2 regions of the Arthrobacter sp. Ld5 genome follow, and region 2 is predicted to be linked to the other one. Evidence: predicted binding sites of a transcription regulator. Region 2 holds the regulator's gene; the other holds the start of a gene.
What was found. The regulator HrcA, encoded in region 2, represses chaperone genes, less so after heat shock. The targets are predictions, from matches to a motif close to TTNGCACTCGNNNNNNNCGAGTGCNAA.
Positions count from the first base shown of each region.

Region 1: a site for HrcA is predicted at 3,830-3,856, ahead of groES (co-chaperone GroES). Genes of this name have one in related genera too.

Region 1 is NZ_JBPKBO010000014.1:50,768-57,180, reverse strand. It holds gene ACSGDB_RS04560 (hypothetical protein) at 1-223, opposite strand, end outside; gene ACSGDB_RS04555 (LacI family DNA-binding transcriptional regulator) at 393-1,409, shown strand; gene ACSGDB_RS04550 (DUF503 domain-containing protein) at 1,447-1,740, shown strand; gene ACSGDB_RS04545 (HAD family hydrolase) at 1,737-2,462, opposite strand; gene ACSGDB_RS04540 (THUMP-like domain-containing protein) at 2,573-3,787, opposite strand; gene groES (co-chaperone GroES) at 3,995-4,291, shown strand; gene groL (chaperonin GroEL) at 4,368-5,981, shown strand; gene ACSGDB_RS04525 (VanW family protein) at 6,125-6,413, opposite strand, start outside.
Region 2 is NZ_JBPKBO010000018.1:28,053-34,465, reverse strand. It holds gene dnaJ (molecular chaperone DnaJ) at 1-407, opposite strand, end outside; gene hrcA (heat-inducible transcriptional repressor HrcA) at 526-1,539, opposite strand; gene ACSGDB_RS08830 (DUF3097 family protein) at 1,708-2,571, shown strand; gene ACSGDB_RS08825 (DUF4870 domain-containing protein) at 2,649-3,065, shown strand; gene hemW (radical SAM family heme chaperone HemW) at 3,113-4,342, opposite strand; gene lepA (translation elongation factor 4) at 4,364-6,217, opposite strand.

The DNA of each region.
Region 1 (6,413 bases), on a different contig from region 2:
CGAGGGCCGTGAGCACGTCCTGGGTGGCGGAGGGCTCCTGATCGTTCAGGGAGCACCAGTACACGTAGAGACCCTCGAGCTCGTCGAGGGAGACCAGCGCTGCGTCGAGGGTGACGGTGGTGGTGGCCTGGAGGAAACGGTCGATGTGCTGCGCCGTCGGCGTCTCGCGGATCAGGAGTCCGTCCGCGGATGGTTCTGGGAGAAGAGCATTCTGGTCGTTCATGGTTTCACGCCCCCAATCGGGGATGATGCTCCGCTGCCGGGTGCCCTGCGTGATGGCGCAGGCACCGAGGAGAGGAACCGGAGAAACAGCCGCCATCTTCTAGACAACTCCCTCCAGCCTACGGCGTCGACGCGGAAAAGGCCCGTGGAGGCTCGGCTACAGTACACATATGCCCCCGATCCGCTCCCGTTCCCGCCGGGCGACCATCAACGACGTCGCCACCGCGGCGGGGCTCTCCCGGGGGACGGTGTCCCGCGTCGTCAACGGTGAACGGTACGTCTCCGAGGAAGCCCGCATCGCGGTCGAGGAGGCCATCGCGCGGGTGGGCTACGTCCGCAACTCCGCGGCCAGGAACCTCGTCACCCAGGAGTCCCGGGCGATCGCCCTGATCATCCACGAGCCGCACTCGCTCCTGTTCGAGGACCCCAACATCGGGTCCATCCTCCTCGGGGCGAACGCCGTCCTCTCGAAGGCGGACTACCAGCTCGTCTCGCTCATCATCGACTCCGACCGGGACAGCCGCCGGGTCGCCGACTATCTTCGGGGAGGCCTCGTGGACGGCGCGGTCATCGTCTCGGCCCGGGCGTCCGACCCCATCGCCTCCGCGGTGCGCGACATCGGCGTGCCGGCGGCCTTCGTGGGCCACCCGCCCGGGACGCCGGACCTGCCGTACGTCGCGATCGACAATGCCGCCGCGGCCCGCGCCATCACGCGGCGCCTCATGGAGACCGGACGCCACACGATCGGCATGATCGCCTGCGCCATGGACCGCGACTCCGGGCAGGACAGGTTCGCGGGCTTCCGCGACGCCATGGGGGACCGGTTCGACGCCGCCCTGGTCGTCGAGTACCCGCTCTACACCTACGCCGCCGGGCTCGCGGGCATGCAGGAACTGCTCCGCCGCTGCCCCGGGATCGACGGCGTCTTCGCGGCCTCGGACGCCGTGGCCGCCGGGGCCATGACCGCCCTCCAGGAGTCGGGGCGGAAGGTGCCCGACGACGTCGGGATCGTCGGCTTCGACGATAGCAGCTGGGCCGTCAGGACCAGGCCCCAGCTCTCCACCGTCCGGCAGCCCGCCGACCTGCTGGGCAGCACGGCGGCGGAACTGGTGCTGGCCCAGATCCGCGGCCTGCCGAGCGCCGTCCAGGTGCTCGACACGACCGTGGTCTGGCGCGACTCGGCGTAGCCCAACCCGGGGAGGAGCGCCCGAGGAGGAGGACGCCATATGGATCGGGTTCATCGAGTTCGACGTGCTGCTCGGCGACGTGCACTCGCTGAAGGGCAAGCGCTCCCTGGTGCGCCCGCTCGTGGCCGACCTCCGGCGGAAGTTCGAGCTGTCCGTCGCCGAGGTGGGCCACCAGGAGCTGCACCGCCGCGCCGTCGTCGGGGCCGGCCTGGTCGGCGCCGACCGCCGGCACGTGGTGGACGTCCTGGACCGCGTGGAGCGGTACGTCGCGGCGCGGCCGGAGATCGAGCTCCTCAGCGCCCGACGGCGGCTCCTCACCAGCGAGGACTAGACGACCCCCGGACCGCCCGCCGACGACGCCGCGAGTCGGTGCAGCGGCCCTTCCTCGAACGCGTCGAGCAGGGCGCTGATGTCCTTGTAGACCGCCACCGCGCCGGCCTCCCGCAGCTCCGCCTCGCTCGTGCCGCCCGAGGCGAGGCCGACCGTCGGGATCCCCAGGGCGTTGGCGGCCTCGACGTCCCACACCGAGTCGCCGACGAACACGGTGTTCGCGGCGTCGAGCCCGCCGGCGTCGAGCGCTGCCTGCAGGATGTCCGGCGACGGCTTGCTGTTCTCGGCATCGGTGGAGCTGGTGGCGGCGCTGATGGCGTCGTCGGCGTCGATGATGCGGCGGGAGACTTCCACGTCCTGCTGCGAGGAGGAGGAGGCGAGGACCACGGTCAGCCCGTCGTCGGCGCAGCGCCGCACGAGGTCGCCGGCGCCCGCGAAGGCGCGCAGGCCCGGCCAGTAGCTCGAGAAGAGCGCGCCGTGCGTGGCGTCCAGCTCCGCGTCCTGGCCCGCGTCGCGGTCCTCGCCGAGGAGGTGCTCCACGAGCTTGTCGCCGCCCATGCCGATGGCGCGGTGGATCTCCGCGAGGGGCACGTCGTGGCCGAACCGGCGGAAGGCCTGCCACCAGGCCATGGTGTGCTGGTAGTTGGAGTCAAGGAGGGTGCCGTCCACGTCGAACAGCACTCCGTGCCGGGTGTCCGCCGCTGTGCTGGTGTCGTCTGCCATGTGCTGCCTTCCGCTGGAATGGACGTGCTTCGGACCGAGTCTAGGAAGGCCCGCGCCCCGGCGTCGTACGGCCTCCCGGGGTTGCGGGGGGCCGGGAAGTGTGGCCGTCCTCAGACGGCGGGCACGGGTTCGACGACGATCGCGACGCGGTCGTCCCCGATGCGGGTCAGGACGAGCGTGGCCTTCTTCCGGCCCTTGCCCGATCCGGTCAGCAGCTGCCGGCGGACCTCCTCGGGCGTGACCGACGTGCCGCGCTTCTTGATGTCGAGCACCCCGATCCCCTCCGCGCGGACCCAGGCCTTCAGCGCCTTCACGTTGTAGGGTCGGACCTCGAGCACCCGGTAGGCGCGGGCGAACGGGGTGTCCGTGAACGAGGGCGCGCAGATGTACGCGATCATCGGATCCAGCAGGTGCCCGCCGAGCTGCGCGGCCAGGTCCGCGACGAGCTCGGCCCGGATCACGGCGCCGTCGGGCTCGTAGAGGTAGCCGGCCGGTTCGCCGACGGCGGGTGTCGGTCCGTCCCCGAAGTCCCGCGCGGACACCATCTCCGCCGCGCCCTGCGCCCCGAGGACGAGGGCGGCACGCCGGACACCGTCCCTGCGGAGCGCATTGAACCAGAGGGCCACCTCCGTGACGTCGCCGTCGACGGAGACCCACTGCGCCTCGCAGCTCGCCGGGACGGAGGCGTGCGGCATGCCCGGGCCCATCTTCACGCCCACCGGCATGCCGCCGTCCGCGAGGTCCTGGACGAAGGACAGCGGGGGCGAGAACGCCTCCGGGTCGAAGATCCGGGACGTGCCCGACGTCGTCGTCGTCCTGCGCGCCGGGTCGAGCCAGACGCCGTCGAACGCCGTGGTGTCCACGGCGGCGGCATCCGCGTTGACGACGCGCGCGTTGGGGAAGGGGAGCAGGTTCATCGTCGCGGCCGCGGCGGTCGTCTCGTCGAGTTCGACGGCGGTGACCTCGCGGTCGAGGGTGGCCAGGGCCATGCTGTCGGCACCGAGCCCGCAGCCGAGGTCGGCGATCCGGACCAGGCCGGCGTCGACGAAGCGCTGGGCGTGGCGTGCGGCGACCGTCAGGCGCGTGGCCTGCTCGAGGCCGGCCGCCGTGAAGATCATCCGCGCCGCGAAGGGGCCGAACTTCGCGGACGCCTTCGCCCGGAGCCGTGACTGCGTGAGTGCGGCGGCGATCACCTCGGGGGAGTAGCCGGCCTTGCGCAGCTGCCCGGAGAGGCGCAGGCTGTCCGCTTCCGTGTAGGGGCCGAGCGAGTTCAGCAGCTCCCAGCCCTCGGGAGTCAGGATGTCCGCGATGTTGTCCGAGCCCATGCTGCCAGCCTAGGCGACGCAGCGCGTCGCATGTGACTCGGATTGGCACTCGCCTTGACCGAGTGCCAGCGCTTGCATACAGTCGGAGTTGGCACTCGCTCACGGTGGGTGCTAATCCCGAGGGAAGCGTTCGCCGGCACCGCGACGACGGTTCACGCCCAGCCCGACGGCCCCCAGTCCATTGGTATCGAACGCAAAGGAGAGCCCGTGTCGGTCTCTATCAAGCCTCTTGAGGATCGTATTGTTGTCCGCCCGCTCGAAGCCGAGCAGACCACGGCTTCCGGCCTCGTCATCCCGGACACGGCCAAGGAGAAGCCCCAGGAGGGCGAAGTCGTAGCAGTCGGACCCGGCCGCGTCGATGACAACGGCAACCGCGTCCCCGTCGACGTCGCCGAGGGCGACGTCGTCATCTACTCGAAGTACGGCGGAACCGAGATCAAGCAGGGCGGCCAGGAGTACCTCGTGCTCTCCGCCCGCGACGTCCTCGCGATCGTCGTCAAGTAACACCCCCGATTGGAGAAGCCCCGGCCCGCAGTGGCCGGGGTTTTTCTCGCTGCACAAGCCTGAAAGGAACCAACAAATGGCAAAGCAGTTGGAATTCAACGACGCCGCCCGCCGTGCCCTCGAGGCCGGCGTGGACAAGCTCGCGAACACCGTCAAGGTGACGCTGGGCCCCCGCGGACGCAACGTCGTGCTCGACAAGAAGTGGGGCGCCCCCACGATCACGAACGACGGCGTCACGATCGCCCGCGAGGTCGAACTCGACGACCCGTACGAGAACCTCGGCGCCCAGCTCGCCAAGGAGGTCGCCACCAAGACGAACGACGTCGCCGGTGACGGCACCACCACCGCCACGGTCCTGGCCCAGGCACTCGTCAAGGAAGGCCTCCGCAACGTCGCCGCCGGCGCCGCCCCGGGACAGCTCAAGCACGGCATCGAGGTGTCGGTCCAGGCCGTCGCCAAGCGCCTGCTCGAGAACGCCCGCGAGGTCGTCGGCCAGCAGACCGCCGACGTCGCCTCCATCTCCGCGCAGAGCGCCGAGGTCGGCGATCTCCTCGCCGAGGCCTTCGACAAGGTCGGCAAGGATGGTGTGATCACCATCGAGGAGTCCTCCACCACGCAGACCGAGCTCGTCCTCACCGAGGGCATGCAGTTCGACAAGGGCTACCTCTCGCCGTACTTCGTGACCGACGCCGAGCGCCAGGAAGCCGTCCTCGAGGACGCGCTCATCCTCATCCACTCCGGCAAGATCTCCTCGCTGGCGGAATTCCTGCCGCTGCTCGAGAAGGCACTGCAGGCCGGCAAGCCGCTGTTCATCATCGCCGAGGACATCGAGGGCGAGGCGCTCTCCACCCTGGTGGTCAACAAGATCCGCGGCACCCTGAACGTCGTCGCCGTCAAGGCTCCCGGCTTCGGTGACCGCCGCAAGGCCATGATGCAGGACATCGCCACCCTCACGGGTGCGCAGGTCGTCTCCCCGGACCTCGGCCTGAAGCTGGACCAGGTGGGCCTCGAGGTGCTCGGCTCCGCGCGCCGGATCACCGTCACCAAGGACGCCACGACCATCGTCGACGGCACCGGCATCGAGTCCGACGTCGCCGACCGCGTGGCGCAGATCCGCGCCGAGGTGGAGCGCACCGACTCCGACTGGGACCGCGAGAAGCTGCAGGAGCGCCTCGCGAAGCTCGCCGGCGGAATCGGCGTCATCAAGGTCGGCGCCGCCACCGAGGTGGAGCTCAAGGAGAAGAAGCACCGCATCGAGGACGCCGTGTCCTCGACGCGTGCGGCCCTCGAAGAGGGCATCGTCGCCGGCGGCGGGTCCGCCCTGGTCCACGCCGGCAAGGCACTGGACACCGACGCCGACGTCCTGGCGCTCGAGGGCGACGCGGCCACCGCCGTCGGCCTCGTCCGCCGCGCGCTCGCCCAGCCGCTGCGCTGGATCGCCGAGAACGCCGGCCACGAGGGCTACGTCGTCGTCGCCAAGGTCTCGGACCTCGAGGCCGGCCACGGCTTCAACGCCGTCAGCGGCGAGTACGAGAACCTCATCGACGCGGGCATCATCGACCCGGTCAAGGTGACGCGCTCGGCCCTGCAGAACGCGGCCTCGATCGCGGCCCTGGTGCTCACCACGGAAACCCTCGTGGTCGAGAAGCCCGAGGAGTCCGACGACGAGGACCACGGCCACTCGCACTAGGCGCAGGGGCTCCGGCCCGCTCCACCCAGCAGCACCCCGGCTCCGCGGAGCCGGGGTGCTGCTGCGTCCGGGCCCGGGTGCGCTTTCTGCCCACGCGCGGACGCCTCGGAGTGGGGATGTTCGAACATCCCCGCTCCGAGGTGTCACGCAATGGGCAGGTCCGCGGATTCCTCGCTGCGCCGCGGGGAACGTGACGGAAGGATCTCCGCCCGGATCAGTGACCGGTCGTAGGCCACCTTGCCTTCGTTCTCGAGGATCAGTGCACTGGACACCACCTGCCCCGTGCGTTTGTCCCGCTCGATCCGGGAGATCCTGTTGTGCCGGAACACGTCGGCGCCCTCCTCGTAGAAATAGGCGTCGTGCTCGCGGATGTGGAACTTCATCGGCAGCTCGCGGTCGACCCGCAGTTCACCGCCCAGGTACTCGTCGGTC
Region 2 (6,413 bases):
TCCACCTCGATCTTCTTGTTGGTGCCGAAGACCGCGTCCTTCAGGTCGATGCGCACGTTGATGAGCGCGTCCTGGCCCCGGCGCGTCCGCGAGGGCGCGCCGGACTGCTGCCCGCCGCCGCCGAAGAAGGTCTCGAAGATGTCCTGGAAGGCGAAGCCGGAGCCCGAGTAGCCCGCGCCGTACCCGCTGTCCGTCCCGTTCTCGTTGCCGGTGGTGTCGTAGACCCGCCGCTTCTGGGGGTCGGACAGGACCTCGTAGGCGTGGCTGACGCGCTTGAACTCCTCCGACGCGTCCGGGCCCGGGTTGACGTCGGGGTGGAGCTTCCGGGCGAGCTTGCGGTACGCCTTCTTGATTTCCTCCCCGGTCGCACCCTGCGCTACACCGAGAACTTCATAGTGATTACTCACTCCTGCACATCACTTCCTGTTGAACGTTCTGTCGTCTGCTCACCGGCTGTGCCGGCGGAAAGGCCATGGTCGGCCCTGGGCGGCCGTCGACAACCCAGAACCGCGGCCCGCTGCCCCGTTATTCCTCGAGGATCCTCGAGAGGTAGCGGGCGACGGCGCGTACGGCCGCCATCGTGGTCGGGTAGTCCATCCGGGTGGGCCCGAGGATCCCGAGCTTCGCCCCGGCGTCCGGCCCGTACCCTGTCGCCACCACGGAGGCCTCCGACAGGCCTCCATAGGGATTCTCGCTCCCGATCCGCACCGAGATCCCGCGGGCGTCGTACTCCATCTCCGACAGCAGCCGGAGCATGACCACCTGCTCCTCGAGCGCCTCGAGGACGGGCCCGATGCTCAGGGGGAAGTCCCCGGTCGAGCGGGCCAGGTTGGCCGTGCCGGCGAGCAGGATGCGATCGTCCCGACCGAGCCCGGCAAGCTGCTCGAGCGCCTTCACGATCGTACCCCCGTGGGCGCGCAGCCCCGGAGGGAGCCGGGAGAGGGCGACGGCGAGCTCGCCCGGCAGGGCCGTGAGCTTCACCCCCGCCACGGCGGACAGGATGCGCTGCTTGAGCTCCGAAAGCTCCGACTCCTCGATGTCCGCGGTCGTCCGCACGATGCGCTGCTGCACCACGCCGTTCGTCGCGATCAGGACCACGAGGACCTGCTGCGGCGCCAGCAGCACGCATTCGATGTGCCGCACGGACGCCCCGCCGACGCGGGGGAACTGGACGACGGCCACCTGCTGGGTGATCTGCGCGAGCAATCTCACAGTGCGGTCCATGACGTCGTCGAGATCCTCGGCGCCCTCCAGGAGGGTCTGGATCGCCTTCTTCTCCGGCGCGGACAACGGTTTCACCTCGGAGATGCGGTCCACGAACAGGCGGTAGCCCTTGTCGGTGGGGATGCGTCCCGAGCTGGTGTGGGGGGCGGTGATCAGGCCCTCCTCCTCGAGGACGGCCATGTCGTTGCGGATGGTGGCCGAGGAGACCCCGAGCCGATGGCGGTCCACCAGGGCCTTGGACCCGACCGGCTCCCGGGAGTGGACGTAGTCCTCGACGATGGCCCGGAGCACCTCCAGGCGTCGCGGTTCACTCATTCCTGTGTCACCTCCGGATCCGTTCGTCTGGTCGCGCGGCGGGTGGTCCCGGCGGTTAGCACTCGACACACCCAAGTGCCAAGTCTAGTACGTCCGCGTGGATTGTTAGCATTGGGAGCCCGGGCTGCGGCAGACCGCCGGAGCCCCCGTGGGAAGGACGAACCGGGGATGGACTACGGCTGGGGAGCCCAGGACATATCGGCTCCGAAGCGGGTGGCGCTCCCGGATGTCCCCGTCGAGAAGGACCTGGTCCTCGAAGACGTGCAGAGTGGATTCGTCGGCGCGGTGATCCGGGTGGAGAAGTCCGGCGGACTCCACGTGATGGTGCTCGAGGACCGGCGTGGCACGACCCGGACATTCCGGCTCGGCCACGGCTTCCTCCTCGACGGCCGCCCGGTGCACGTCGTCGCGCCCGCCCCGGCCGCTGCCCGTGCGGCCGGCCCTGCCGCCGCACGCACCGCCTCCGGATCCGTCCGGGTCGAGAACGCGCGGGCGAGGACGGCGCGCGCGAGCAGGATCTGGGTGGAGGGCCAGCACGACGCCGAACTCGTCGAGAAGGTGTGGGGTGACGACCTGCGCCTCGAAGGGATCGTCGTCGAGCCGCTCCACGGCGTGGACGACCTGGAAGGCGCCATCCGTGCCTTCGGTCCCGGTCCGCAGCGCAGGCTCGGCATCCTCGTGGACCATCTGCTCCCGGGCACCAAGGAGTCCCGGATCGCCCAGCAGGCGATGACCGCCCCCGGGGCCCGCGGCAACGTGCTGATCGTCGGCCACCCGTACGTGGACGTATGGCAGGCCGTGAAGCCGGCGGCGCTGGGGCTGACGGCCTGGCCCGTGGTCCCTCGCGGCCAGGACTGGAAGACCGGCATCCTGGCCGGTCTCGGCTGGCCGCACCACGATCAGGCCGCCGTGGCCAACGGCTGGAAGCGCATCCTCGGTCGTGTCGTCACCTACGCGGATCTGGAACCGTCGCTGCTGGGCCGCGTGGAGGAAGTGATCGACTTCCTCACCGCAACCCCGGACCGTCCCTGAACAGGTCGGCGCCGCCACCGCGTATTCTTGGAGCACTCCGGGGGGAAGTTCCACGACAGCCAGCAAAGGAATCGACGTTGCCCAACACTGCCGACCGACAGCACCACGGACGGGACGGGTCGCAGCCCGCGTTCGAAGGCACTCCGGCCAACGCCCTCCCCCTGACGGCGTCGGAGGACCGCCAGTTCGCCACCCTGGCGCACTTCGGCGGGATCCTCGGGTTCATCCCGTCCCTGCTGATCTTCCTCATCTTCAAGGGTCGCGGCCCCTTCACGGCCCAGGAGTCGAAGGAGGCGCTGAACTTCACGCTCCCTCCCACGATCCTCGCGCTGGCCGCGTGGCTGCTCTCGCTCCTGCCGGTCGTCGGCGGGGTGTTCGCGGTCGTGAACGCGCTCATCTGGCTGACGATCACCGTCTTCTCGGTCAAGGCCGGCGTCCAGGTCAACCGTGGCCGGCCCTACCGCTACCCCCTGAATCTCCGCCTGATCCGCTGAGCGGCCCGGAGCACGCCTGACGGACCGGTCCGGCAGATCCGATCCGGTCAGTCGGGCAGCAGTCGGCGGACCACGGCATCCGCCAGCAACCGACCCCTGAACGTGAGGACCACCCGCCCTGCGAAGGCCGCGGCGGGCTCGACCAGACCGTCGGCGATGAGCCCGGCGACGGCGCGGCGCCCCGGCGCCGTCAGGGTGTCGGTGGCCAGCCCCTCCCGCAGGCGTACCCGCAGCATCACGTCCTCGACGTAGCGGTCCTCGGCCGAGAGGACCTCGCGCCCGGCCGCCGGGGAACGGCCCGCCGCCAGGGCGTCCGCATAGGGGCGCGGATGCTTCACGTTCCACCAGCGGGTCCCGCCGACATGCGAATGGGCTCCCGGACCTGCCCCCCACCAGTCGCTGCCACGCCAGTAGGCCAGGTTGTGCCGGCACGCGTCAGCGGGGGTGCGCGCCCAGTTGCTCACCTCGTACCACTGCAGTCCGCCCGCGGTGAGCAGCTCGTCCGCGAGCTCGTACTTGTCGGCGTGGTCGTCGTCGTCGATCGGCGGCACCTGTCCGCGGCGGATGCGCGAGGCGAGCTTCGTCCCGTCCTCGATGATGAGGGCGTAGGCCGAGATGTGGTCAGGCGCGTAGGACAGCGCCGTCGTCAGGGTGGTCCGCCAGTCCTCCAGGGACTCCCCCGGAGTGCCGTAGATCAGGTCGAGGCTGACGTGCAGCCCCGCTTCCCGGGCCCACTGCACGGCCTGCGGCACCCGTTCCGGGGAGTGGGTGCGGTCCAAGACGGCGAGGACGTGGGGTACCGCGGACTGCATCCCGAAGGAGACCCGGGTGAAGCCCGCCTCCCTGAGCACGCGCAGCGATTCGGGCGTGACCGAGTCCGGGTTCGCCTCGGTGGTCACCTCCGCGTCGGGCGCCAGGGTCCACTGGTCGCGGGCGGCCCGCAGGATCGCGGCGAGGTCCTCCGCCGGGAGCAGCGTGGGCGTCCCGCCCCCGAAGAAGACCGTCGCGAGCGGTCGGGACGGCACCCCGGAGGCCTCCAGCGCCCGGGCTCCGAGCGCGAGTTCGGCGAGGACGGAGCCGGCGTAGGCGTCCTGCGACGCGCCGCCGCCGAGCTCGGTCGCCGTGTACGTGTTGAAGTCGCAGTAGCCGCACCGCACCGCGCAGAACGGGATGTGGACGTAGAGGCAGAAGGCGCGGTCGACGGCGCCCTCGGCCGCCGAGGACGGCAGGACGCCGTCCTCCGGCGCCGGGAGGCCGAGCGGCAGGGCGCTAGGCACGACGTCCCGAACGGTTGTGCGTCACTTCTTGGCTTTGTCCTTCGACTCGTCGGAGGACAGGGCCGCGATGAAGGCCTCCTGGGGCACTTCCACGCGCCCCACCATCTTCATGCGCTTCTTGCCCTCCTTCTGCTTCTCGAGCAGCTTGCGCTTGCGAGAGATGTCGCCGCCGTAGCACTTGGCGAGGACGTCCTTGCGGATCGCACGGATACTCTCCCGGGCGATGATCCGTGCCCCGATCGCCGCCTGGATGGGCACCTCGAACTGCTGGCGCGGGATGAGCTCGCGGAGCTTGCCCGTCATCATCACGCCGTAGGCGTAGGCCTTGTCGCGGTGGGTGATGGCGCTGAACGCGTCCACCTGCTCCCCCTGCAGGAGGATGTCGACCTTCACCAGGTCGGACACCTGATCACCGTCGGCCTTCCAGTCGAGGGACCCGTACCCGCGGGTCTTGGACTTCAGCAGGTCGAAGAAGTCGAAGACGATCTCCGCGAGCGGCAGCCGGTACCGGATCTCGACGCGATCCTCGGAGAGGTAGTCCATGCCGCCGAGGACGCCGCGGCGCTGCTGGCAGAGCTCCATGATGGCTCCGACGAATTCCGACGGCGCGAGGATGGTCGCCGACACCATGGGCTCGCGCACCTCGGCGATCTTGCCGACGGGGTACTCGCTGGGATTGGTCACCTTCAGCACGCGCTTGTCCTCGAGGGTCACCTCGTACTCGACGTTCGGGGCGGTGGAGATGAGGTCCAGGTTGTACTCGCGCTCGAGGCGCTCGCGCGTGATCTCGAGGTGCAGGAGACCGAGGAAGCCGACGCGGAAGCCGAAACCGAGCGCCGCGGACGTCTCGGGCTCGTAGACCAGCGCGGCGTCGTTCAGAGTGAACTTCGCCAGGGCGTCCCGCAGCACCGGGTAGTCGGTCCCGTCGAGCGGGTAGAGACCCGAGAAGACCATGGGCTTCGGGTCCTGGTACCCGCCCAGGGACTCCGCTGCCGGCTTGGCCAGGTTGGTGACGGTGTCGCCGACCTTCGACTGGCGGACGTCCTTGACGCCCGTGATCAGGTACCCCACCTCGCCGACGCCCAGGCCCTTGCTGGGCTTCGGTTCGGGCGAGCTGACCCCGATCTCGAGCAGCTCGTGGCTGGCCCGCGTGGACATCATCTGGATGCGCTCGCGCGGACTGAGCTTGCCGTCGACGACCCGCACGTACGTGACCACCCCGCGGTAAGTGTCGTACACGGAGTCGAAGATCATGGCCCGGGCGGGGGCGTTCGGATCACCCGTCGGCGCCGGCAGGTCCCGCACGATCTTGTCCAACAGGGCCTCGACGCCGACGCCGGTCTTCCCGGACACCATGAGCACGTCCTCGGGCTCGCCGCCGATGAGGCTCGCGAGCTCCGCCGCGTACTTCTCCGGCTGGGCCGCAGGCAGGTCGATCTTGTTCAGGACCGGGATGATCGTGAGGTTGTTCTCCATCGCGAGATAGAGGTTCGCGAGGGTCTGGGCCTCGATGCCCTGGGCCGCGTCCACGAGCAGGATCGCGCCCTCGCAGGCGGCGAGGGACCGCGACACCTCGTACGTGAAGTCCACGTGGCCGGGAGTATCGATCATATTGAGGGCGTACGCGGTGCCATCCACCTCCCAGGGCAGCCGGACGGCCTGGGACTTGATCGTGATGCCGCGCTCGCGCTCGATATCCATCCGGTCGAGGTACTGCGCCTTCATGTCCCGCTGCTCGACGGCCCCCGTGAGCTGCAGCATGCGGTCGGCGAGCGTGGACTTCCCGTGATCGATATGGGCGATGATGCAGAAGTTCCTGATGATCGCCGGATCGGTGGCGGCAGGCACCGGAGCGGTGCGGGCCATGGGTGACACGTAGCTTCCTCACTCTTGCTGAACAGGGACTCTTGTGGAACGTCTCTCGTGGGACGGGGCCCTGTGCCCGGACGGTGTCCGGCGGCACCGGTCCGCGGCCACTCTCCCTAGTGTCCCATGTTGCCGCGCGGCCGCGGCAATCGCCGCAGGTCCCACGTCGACGACGTCACCCGCCCGGCCCGCGCCGGCCGCGGGA